Regions from separate parts of the Paraglaciecola aquimarina genome, predicted to be linked through region 2. Evidence: predicted binding sites of a transcription regulator. Region 2 holds the regulator's gene; the other holds the start of a gene.
What was found. The regulator FliA, encoded in region 2, starts transcription of late flagellar genes. The targets are predictions, from matches to a motif close to CTAAAGNTNNNNNNNNNNNNGCCGATA.

Region 1 (4,622 bases), 1.1 Mb from region 2:
TCATTAACAGTGTTTTATTCGAGTACTTAACTTAGTAAGTACGATGAATAACGAAGTCGGTAAACGACACCAACAGCTGGGTATTGTAAGGCAAAGCGCGCAAAGCTTGTAGTGCTTGTTGATGTAGTTGGTCAAGATAAGTCTGCGCTTGTTCTAATCCTAACATAGCGGGGTACGTACTTTTATTTTGAGCTTGGTCTGAACCTTGCGGTTTTCCTAATGTGCGGGAGTCTCCGGTTACATCTAAAATGTCGTCTTGTACCTGAAATGCTAAACCAATGGTTTGAGCGTAATTAAGCAGGTGCTGCTTGCTTTTTGGGCTGACGTCTTCGGCTAGGCTAATTGCCATTTCGACACAGGCTATTAATAATGCACCCGTTTTTTTATTGTGCAGCGATTCCAATTGAGACTGCCCAATCGTTTTATCTGTTGCGGCCAAGTCCATTGCTTGTCCACCACACATGCCATTGTAGCCTGCAGCTTGACTAAGTATGCGCATCAGCTCAATTCGTTTATGGTCTTGGCTAAGGGGATAGTGACACAAAATATCGAAAGCCAAAGATTGCAGGGCATCTCCGGCTAAAATCGCCGTAGCTTCGTCAAATTTAATATGGCAGGTAGGGTGTCCTCTACGTAATTCATCATCGTCCATGGCGGGTAAATCGTCATGAACTAAGGAATACGCATGAATGGCTTCAATGGCATTCGCCGGTCCGTCTAAGTCTGCGGATGCGACGCCTAACATGTTGCCTGTTGCATGGACTAAAAATGGTCGCATTCTTTTACCGCCAATTAGCAATGCGTAATGCATCGCTTGTTTTAATTTATCGGCGTGATTAGGCAGTGACTCAATTGCCTTGCTTAGGCCTGAATCCACTCTTTGTTTTGTGGTTATTTGAAAAGTATCTAAGTTCATTAATTTTATGCGTTATTGCTGTCAAACGTATCCATGGTTTGATGGCCATTTTGTTCGGTTAAAATTTGCACTTTTTGCTCTGCATCTTTCAATTGTTTTTGGCTATGTCTGGCTAACGTTATCCCACGTTCAAAGCTTTTCAATGCCTCTTCTAACGGTAATTCACCATGTTCCATATTATTAACTAACGCTTCCAATTCTTGCATTGATTGTTCGAAAGTGAGTGATTCGGCTTTTTTACGACTGGTCATAATTGTGCTACCTAGTAACAGGCTTTTGTTCAATAGGCTGGCACCTTACCTGAGCGTCAAAATAGGGTCAAATAATAAATGTATTGTAATTGAGTCAGATGAGGCTATAGAAATATTTGTTAAAGTCGATAATATGATGAAGAAGAGTGTTAAATAGATTTTTTACCTTTGTGTTAGGCACATATACATATTTTATAAAATGCGTTTATAAATAGCCTTTAAATATGGCTATTAAAATATTGTGTACATATATCATTCACCTAAGTAAAAATCGTTTAAGTAAATTTTGTCAATTGTGGTTTGGTTAGGATTGGGAGCACCGTGTGGATTTAGCAAGTATTATTGGTATTCTGGGAGCGATTGGCTTTGTTGTGATGGCCATGATTCAGGGTGGCGATATTGGTATGTTTATCAATGTACCCTCAATACTAATTGTGTTTTGCGGCAGTTTGTTTGTGGTGTTGTCTCAATTTACCTTAGGTCAATTTTTAGGTGCGGGTAAAATCGCAGGCAAAGCCTTCATGTTTAAAATTGATTCACCAGATGCGCTAATTGAAAAAATTGTAGAGATGGCAGACGCCGCTCGCAAAGGGGGGTTTTTAGCCTTAGAAGAAGCAGAAATCGATAATCCTTTTATGCAAAAAGGGGTGGATATGCTGGTGGATGGGCATGATGTCGACGTGGTTAAAGCGACATTAAGTAAAGACATTTCCATGACCACCGAGCGCCATGAGTTTGGCGCCTCCATATTTAAAAATTTAGGGGATGTGGGTCCAGCAATGGGGATGATAGGTACTTTGGTCGGCTTGGTGGCGATGCTATCCAACATGGATGACCCCAAGTCCATTGGACCTGCAATGGCTGTGGCTTTGTTAACGACCTTGTATGGGGCCATGCTAGCCAACTTACTGTGTATTCCAATAGCAATAAAGCTAGGTAATCGTTGCGAAGAAGAAAAGCTTAATCAGAATTTAGTGTTAGATGGCATTGTGGGTATTGCTGATGGGCAAAATCCACGTGTTATTGAAGGGATTTTGAAAAATTATTTGGCGGCCAGCAAACGTGGCTCAGATGAAGAAGCGGAATAATCTATGTCTGACGAATGCCCCAAATGTCCCCCCGAAGGCTTACCTGCTTGGATGGGAACCTTTGCCGATTTAATGTCTCTGTTGATGTGCTTTTTTGTACTCTTGCTGTCTTTTTCAGAAATGGATGTACTTAAATTTAAGCAAATTGCAGGTTCGATGAAGTTTGCCTTTGGCGTGCAAAATAAAATTGAAGTGAAAGATATTCCTAAGGGGACCAGTGTTATTGCAATGGAGTTTCGTCCATGGCCGTCCTGAACCTACGCCTATTGAAACCATTCAACAACAAACCACTGAGATGACGCAGGAAATGCTTGAATTTCAAGCTGGCAATGAAGACTCGGCTGGCGGTCGTCAAAAACAAAGGGGCGAACAGCGTGGAGGGGCAGCTCAACAGACTGCCACCGACCAAACAACCAGCAGTGATAATGTTAATTCTGCAAAAAGCGCTAGTCAGCAACAAATATCAGAGCAAACTAAGAAGGTCGCTGAACAACTAGAAAAGCAAATTGTTGATGGTGCCATAGAAGTGGAATCATTGGGGCAACAAATCATTATTCGGATCCGAGAAAATGGCTCTTTTTCTGCGGGGTCTGCTTTTTGCAACCGCAATTTATTCCTATATTACGTCAAATTGGTGCGTTATTAGCAGATATGCCAGGGGATATCGAAGTGTCAGGTCATAGTGATAGTCAGCAAATATCGAATGAATTATATCGTTCAAATTGGGACTTATCTTCACAGCGAGCGGTTGCTGTTGCTGAGGAGTTAAGAAGAGTTGAAGGCTTCGATGAAAGCAGAATGTCAGTAGTCGGCAAAGCGGATACCGCTCCAGTCGACGAAGGCACCAGTGCACAAAATCGTAGCCGTAATAGACGTGTTGAAATATCTATTACCCAAGGAAAGCCAAAAATATCAGAGCCAATTTCGGTACTGGAATAATCTTCTATGCTGACTTAAATGAAATATTCAGTTGCTTGAATTTGAGTTTTAGCACTATCAATTTAGTCAGCTTTGGATTACCATCTGCGCCTTAAATTTAGTTGTTTATGTTGGGGGCGATGCCTCACAATTTTGGAGAATATTGATGCAAGAAGATGAAAATTATCAAGACCCATTTAACTGGTACTATTTTTTTGCAGCCGTTGCTGTTTTAGTTGCGCTACCATTGATGCACCCAATTATTGGTTGGTTTGTTTACTACCTTTAAACCACTGCTTAAACATTCCACTTAGCCTTTAATTTACGGGGAAGTACGTGCCCGCAGCATATATTAAATCAGTCATTAGAACTGTTCCTGATTACCCAAAAGCTGGCATCATGTTTCGTGATGTCACCTCTGTTTTAGAAGATCATAAAGCTTATTCATCAACCATCGCCGAATTGGTAAAGCACTATGCACCGATGGGATTTGACAAAATTGCTGGTACTGAAGCAAGAGGATTCTTGTTTGGTGCTCCTTTGGCTATTGAACTGGGGATTGGTTTTATTCCTGTTCGTAAGCCCAAGAAGTTACCAAGAGAAGTGATCAGTGAGAGTTACGAATTAGAATACGGTACCGATTGCTTGGAAATTCATATGGATGCAGTGAAACCCGGTGAAAAAGTTCTGATGCTTGACGACTTATTGGCAACAGGTGGCACTATGATTGCCACGGCCAATTTGATTCGGCGTTTAGGCGGAATTGTTGAGCATGCAGGTTTTGTTATCTCTTTGCCTGATTTGGGTGGTGAACAAAAGCTGCTCGATATTGGTGTCACCAGTTATTCTATTTGTGAATTTGCAGGCGAGTAGTTGACGCCATGGGTAAAATTAAAGTGAGTACTGGGCGATTATGAGTTATCAAGTCTTGGCACGAAAATGGCGGCCGAATCGATTTGCCGAGTTGGTTGGCCAAGAACATGTTGTGACTGCTATTTCTAATGCGCTTGATAACAATCGATTACACCACGCTTATTTATTTACCGGTACACGTGGTGTGGGTAAAACCACCATTGCTCGGATCTTTTCAAAAAGCTTGAACTGTGAGCAAGGCTTAAGTGCCACACCTTGTGGTAAATGTAGTACTTGCCTAGAAATAGAAAATGGCAATTTCATTGATTTGTTAGAAATCGATGCCGCATCTCGAACAAAAGTTGAAGACACGCGTGAATTACTCGATAACGTGCAATATAAACCAAGTCGGGGTCGATATAAGGTTTATTTAATTGATGAAGTGCACATGTTGTCAAAGCATAGTTTTAATGCACTATTGAAAACGCTTGAAGAACCGCCTCCGCACGTAAAATTCTTATTGGCGACAACAGATCCACAAAAACTGCCGGTCACTATTTTATCTCGCTGTTTGCAATTTAATTTAAAAGGCTTTGT
Region 2 (4,622 bases):
TTGCATAGCTATCTGGTTAAAAAATTACTACAGATGGGGATCTCTAACAGCTTAGCTGAAGAAGTGGTGGCATACGCTCCCGAGTCCGCCAACGAACGTGAAGCATGGTTGTTTTTACTTAAGTTATTAGCCAATAGGTTACAAACTAAGCCAGATGACATTTTATCTCAGGCTGGTGTTGTTGCGTTGATGGGCCCAACGGGTACAGGTAAAACTACAACGGTGGCTAAATTAGCGGCCCAAGCTGCGCAAAAATATGGTCCAGAGCAAGTCGCCGTAGTGACAATCGATAATTATAGAATTGGTGCCTTTGAACAAATCGCAACTTACGGTAAAATTATTGGCTGTAACGTGAAAAAAGCGCAGAATGCTAGTGAATTGTCAGATTTACTTTATCAATTTAGAAATAAACGTTTAGTATTAATTGACACCGCTGGATTTGGCCAACAAGATGCTAGGCTAATCAAACAGTTAGATACAATTAAACAGAATTCTTGTGTTACAATCAGAAAATATTTAGTGATGCAGGCCAACTGTCAGTATCGTGTAATGCAACAAACGATTAAAGAGTATCGACAGGTTTCCTTGCAGGGGTGTATATTGACTAAATTAGACGAATGTTACAGTCTAGGAGAGGCAATTAGTGTGGCAATCGAAAACAAATTGCAGGTATGTTATTTAACCAATGGACAGAAAGTACCCGAAGATATGCAACCAGCAGATACAAAATTTTTAATTACAAGCGCTGCAAAGCTTTATAAAAAATTCGGTTTACTTCATACTGACACAAATCACATTACAAATGCAGCAGTGGCAGTATGATTGAGGACCAAGCAAGTAGCTTAAGAAGAATGAATCAATCTAGATTAATTAAAGTAATCGCCGTGACTGGCGGTAAAGGCGGCGTTGGTAAAACTAACGTCACATTAAATACTGCTATCTCACTTGCCCAGCAGGGTAAGCGTGTGATGGTGCTGGATGCGGATTTAGGCTTAGCCAATGTCGACGTTTTACTGGGACTAAGAGTTGAGAAGAATCTTTCTCATGTGTTGTCTGGTGAATGTACGTTAGATGAAGTGTTAGTCGAAGGTCCCTACGGCATCAAAATAGCACCCGCAACATCCGGTAGTCAGTCTATGGCTGAATTAACGCCTACTGAGCACGCTGGACTAATAAGAGCATTTAGTGAGTTGCAAGCACAAATTGATGTGCTGATCGTTGACACCGCTGCCGGTATCACGGATATGGTGTTGAGCTTTTCGAAAGCTTCACAAGATATTCTGATGGTAGTGTGTGATGAACCAACTTCACTAACCGATGCTTATGCACTGATTAAAATCTTGAATAAAGAGCACGGCATATTTAGGTTTAAAATTGTTGCTAACATGGTACGTAGCATGCGTGAAGGCGATGAATTATTCTCTAAGTTGACCAAAGTGACGAATCGATTCTTAGATGTCGCTTTGGAATTAGTTGCTGTCGTACCATTTGATGAAAATGTACGAAAATCGGTGAGAAAGCAAAAGGCTATTGTCGAAGCTTATCCTACATCTCCTGCAGCGATGGCTATTCGTCGTCTAGCTAAAAAGGCCATAGAATGGCCTATCCCCAATCAGCCGGGAGGCCATTTAGGAGTTCTTCTTAGAGCAACTGGTATCTAAGGATAAGGCGGGTAACGACCGGTGAATAGTAAAGCTTCTGCTTATCAACAACTGGCTGACAAAAACGACTTGGTTGAACGCCATGCTCCGTTAGTTAAACGTATTGCTCATCATCTAATGGCTAGATTACCAGCTAGCGTTATTGTTGATGACCTGATACAGGCCGGTATGATTGGACTACTAGAAGCATCGAGAAACTTCGATGGTAGTAAAGGCGCAAGTTTTGAAACCTTTGCTGGGATCAGGATCAGAGGCTCAATGCTAGATGAGATCCGCAAAGGCGATTGGACTCCCAGATCAGTGCACAAGAATGGTCGAGCAATTACAGAAGCCATCAATCAGGTTGAGCGAGAAACGGGTAGGGATGCTCGAGATGTCGATGTCGCTGAAAAATTAGAAGTGAGTATTGAAAGTTATCACCAGATGTTAAACGAAGTTAACGCTGGAAAAATAATTGGAATGGAAGATTTAGGTGTTACTGAAGATGTGGTAACGACCGAGCAAACCAAAGGGGCGAATTCGCCTTTTGATGATTTAGTACAAGGCTCATTCCAAAAAGCACTCGCGCACACTATCACCACTTTACCAGAGAGAGAGGCTATCGTTCTTTCCCTCTACTATGATGAAGAATTAAATCTTAGAGAAATTGGAGAAGTACTGGAAGTCAGTGAATCCAGAGTCAGTCAAATTCACAGCCAAGCTATGTTAAAGCTTAAGTCTAGAATGCAATCTTGGCGTATAAACGAAAATAGTAATTGAATTAAATTAGAGGTTGGGTCCTCACCGGAGGTGGTTTTGGATAAAAATATGAAGATTCTTGTTGTTGACGATTTTTCGACAATGCGACGAATCATAAAGAATTTGCTTAAAGATCTTGGTTTTACCAATATACAAGAAGCGGATGATGGAAATACGGCATTACCCATGTTGCAACAGGGTATTTTTGATTTTGTTATCACAGATTGGAATATGCCTGGTATGCAAGGAATTGATTTACTTAGAGCAATTCGAGCAGACGCCGATTTAAAACATCTTCCTGTGCTTATGGTGACAGCTGAAGCCAAGAAGAGCAAATTGTTGCGGCAGCGCAAGCTGGCAAATGGTTATGTTATTAAACCTTTTACTGCAGCTACACTTAAAGAGAAATTGGCGAAGATATTCGAACGTTTGGGTTAACTTCAACAGACTTGATTGAGAGAGCAGACTGTATGGCACCTATGAACAGACCGCCAATTTCATTAGAAAATGCACGAAAACTGGTCTCTTTAATTGAGGCAGGTAACAATCAAGCAGCCTATGAATTGCTTGACGAGACCAGTCAAAACAACTCGCTCGAGTTATTTTCAGAAGTCGGTAAATTAACCCGTCAATTGCATGATTCACTAAATAACTTTCAACTTGATCCACGTATCGTTGATATGGCCAATCAAAGTATCCCAGATGCAAAAACACGTTTAAGTTACGTAATGCAAACTACTGAAGATGCTGCGAATAAAACTATGGATATTGTGGACACATGCATGCCAATAGTAGAAAAATTGGCGGGAGATGTCGGAAACCTTGAGCCTGAGTGGGACAAGTTACTTGCTCGCAACCTTCAGCTTGGGGAGTTTAATCAACTGACAAAAGATATTGGTGTTTTCTTTAAAGAAGGTAATCAAGCGTTAGCTAAATTGAGCCAGCTATTAACTGAAGTCTTGCTTGCTCAAGGTTATCAAGATATTACCGGCCAAGTGATACGAAAAGTGATTGAGATAGTCAAAGAAGTCGAAGATAGTTTAGTACACATGCTAGCAATGTTCGGTGGGCTTGAAGTTGAAGGCAGTGATAATTCGTCTGAAAAGCCTAATAAATCTGAAAAGCAAGTCGATAGTATTAATGCTGAAGGCCCAATAATGGATGCTAAGAGCAGAGAAGATGTCGCGTCAGATCAAGATGATGTTGATGACTTGCTTTCGAGTCTTGGATTTTAGAGGTAGATAAAATGACGTTTGATGTTGACGAGGAAATACTTCAAGACTTTCTGGTTGAGGCCGGAGAGATATTGGAACAATTACAAGAGCAGCTCGTTGATTTAGAAAACAACCCAGAAGATGCCGATTTACTTAACGCAATTTTTCGCGGGTATCATACTGTAAAAGGTGGCGCTGGGTTTTTGTCATTAACCGAGTTAGTAGAAATTTGTCATGGTGCAGAGAATGTCTTTGACGTTATGCGCAATGGCCAACGGACACTCACCCCAGAGTTGATGGATGTTATTTTACAAGCTACAGATAACGTTGTTCAAATGTTTGATAACGTTAAGGCCGGCGAACCTCTAGTGGCAGCTGAGCAATCATTGATAGAAACATTAACCCGACTTAGTGTGCCTGAAACGGCTGCTGAGGCTTCTTCTTCTCAACCTCCTGCAAAACCCGAAGAAACTCAATCTACTGCTGTTGAAACGGAACAAAGTCCCAGTGCTGGAGATGATTTTAGCGAGGATGAGTTTGAAGCCTTGTTAGACGAATTACATGGTGATCAAGCTCCGTCAGCAAAAGACACGCCAGCTAGAGTCGAGACTATTGAGTCCAGTGATGACGATATTAGCGATGATGAATTTGAAGCTTTACTTGATCAATTGCATGGTAAAGGTCAATTCCTTGGTAATGAAACAGATGAAAAACCAGCGAAACCTGAAGTGATAGTCGTGCCAGAACCAAATGCGGACGCTGGTGAGGAAATTACCGATGATGAGTTTGAAGCACTGTTAGATGAATTACACGGCAAAGGTAAAGGGCCTGCGAAACAGAGTGAGCAGTCGCCAGCAACCCCCCAGAAGAAACTAAAAAAGTGGCACCTGTTACTCCAGTAGCGAAAAAAGCCGCTGCGCCACAGGCGCAAGAAAGTGCACCCAAAACCGCTGCAGCAAAAGTCAAAAAAGAAGAGAAAAAAGCGCCAGCGGCACCCTAGGCAGAAACG

Region 1: pomA (flagellar motor protein PomA) is a predicted target of FliA. The motif match lies at 1,272-1,298, and genes of this name have one in related genera.

What each region holds. Positions count from the first base shown of each region.
Region 1 covers NZ_JAWDIO010000002.1:2,758,062-2,762,683, forward strand. The annotation lists gene ispA ((2E,6E)-farnesyl diphosphate synthase) at 32-916, opposite strand; gene xseB (exodeoxyribonuclease VII small subunit) at 922-1,167, opposite strand; gene pomA (flagellar motor protein PomA) at 1,491-2,255, shown strand; partial or broken gene RS130_RS13705 (flagellar motor protein MotB) at 2,259-3,194, shown strand; gene RS130_RS13710 (hypothetical protein) at 3,340-3,462, shown strand; gene apt (adenine phosphoribosyltransferase) at 3,510-4,046, shown strand; partial or broken gene dnaX (DNA polymerase III subunit gamma/tau) at 4,087-4,622, shown strand, end outside.
Region 2 covers NZ_JAWDIO010000002.1:3,838,889-3,843,510, reverse strand. The annotation lists gene flhF (flagellar biosynthesis GTPase FlhF) at 1-822, shown strand, start outside; partial or broken gene RS130_RS18950 (MinD/ParA family ATP-binding protein) at 819-1,686, shown strand; gene RS130_RS18945 (RNA polymerase sigma factor FliA) at 1,683-2,420, shown strand; gene RS130_RS18940 (chemotaxis response regulator CheY) at 2,469-2,837, shown strand; gene RS130_RS18935 (protein phosphatase CheZ) at 2,879-3,634, shown strand; partial or broken gene RS130_RS18930 (chemotaxis protein CheA) at 3,646-4,622, shown strand, end outside.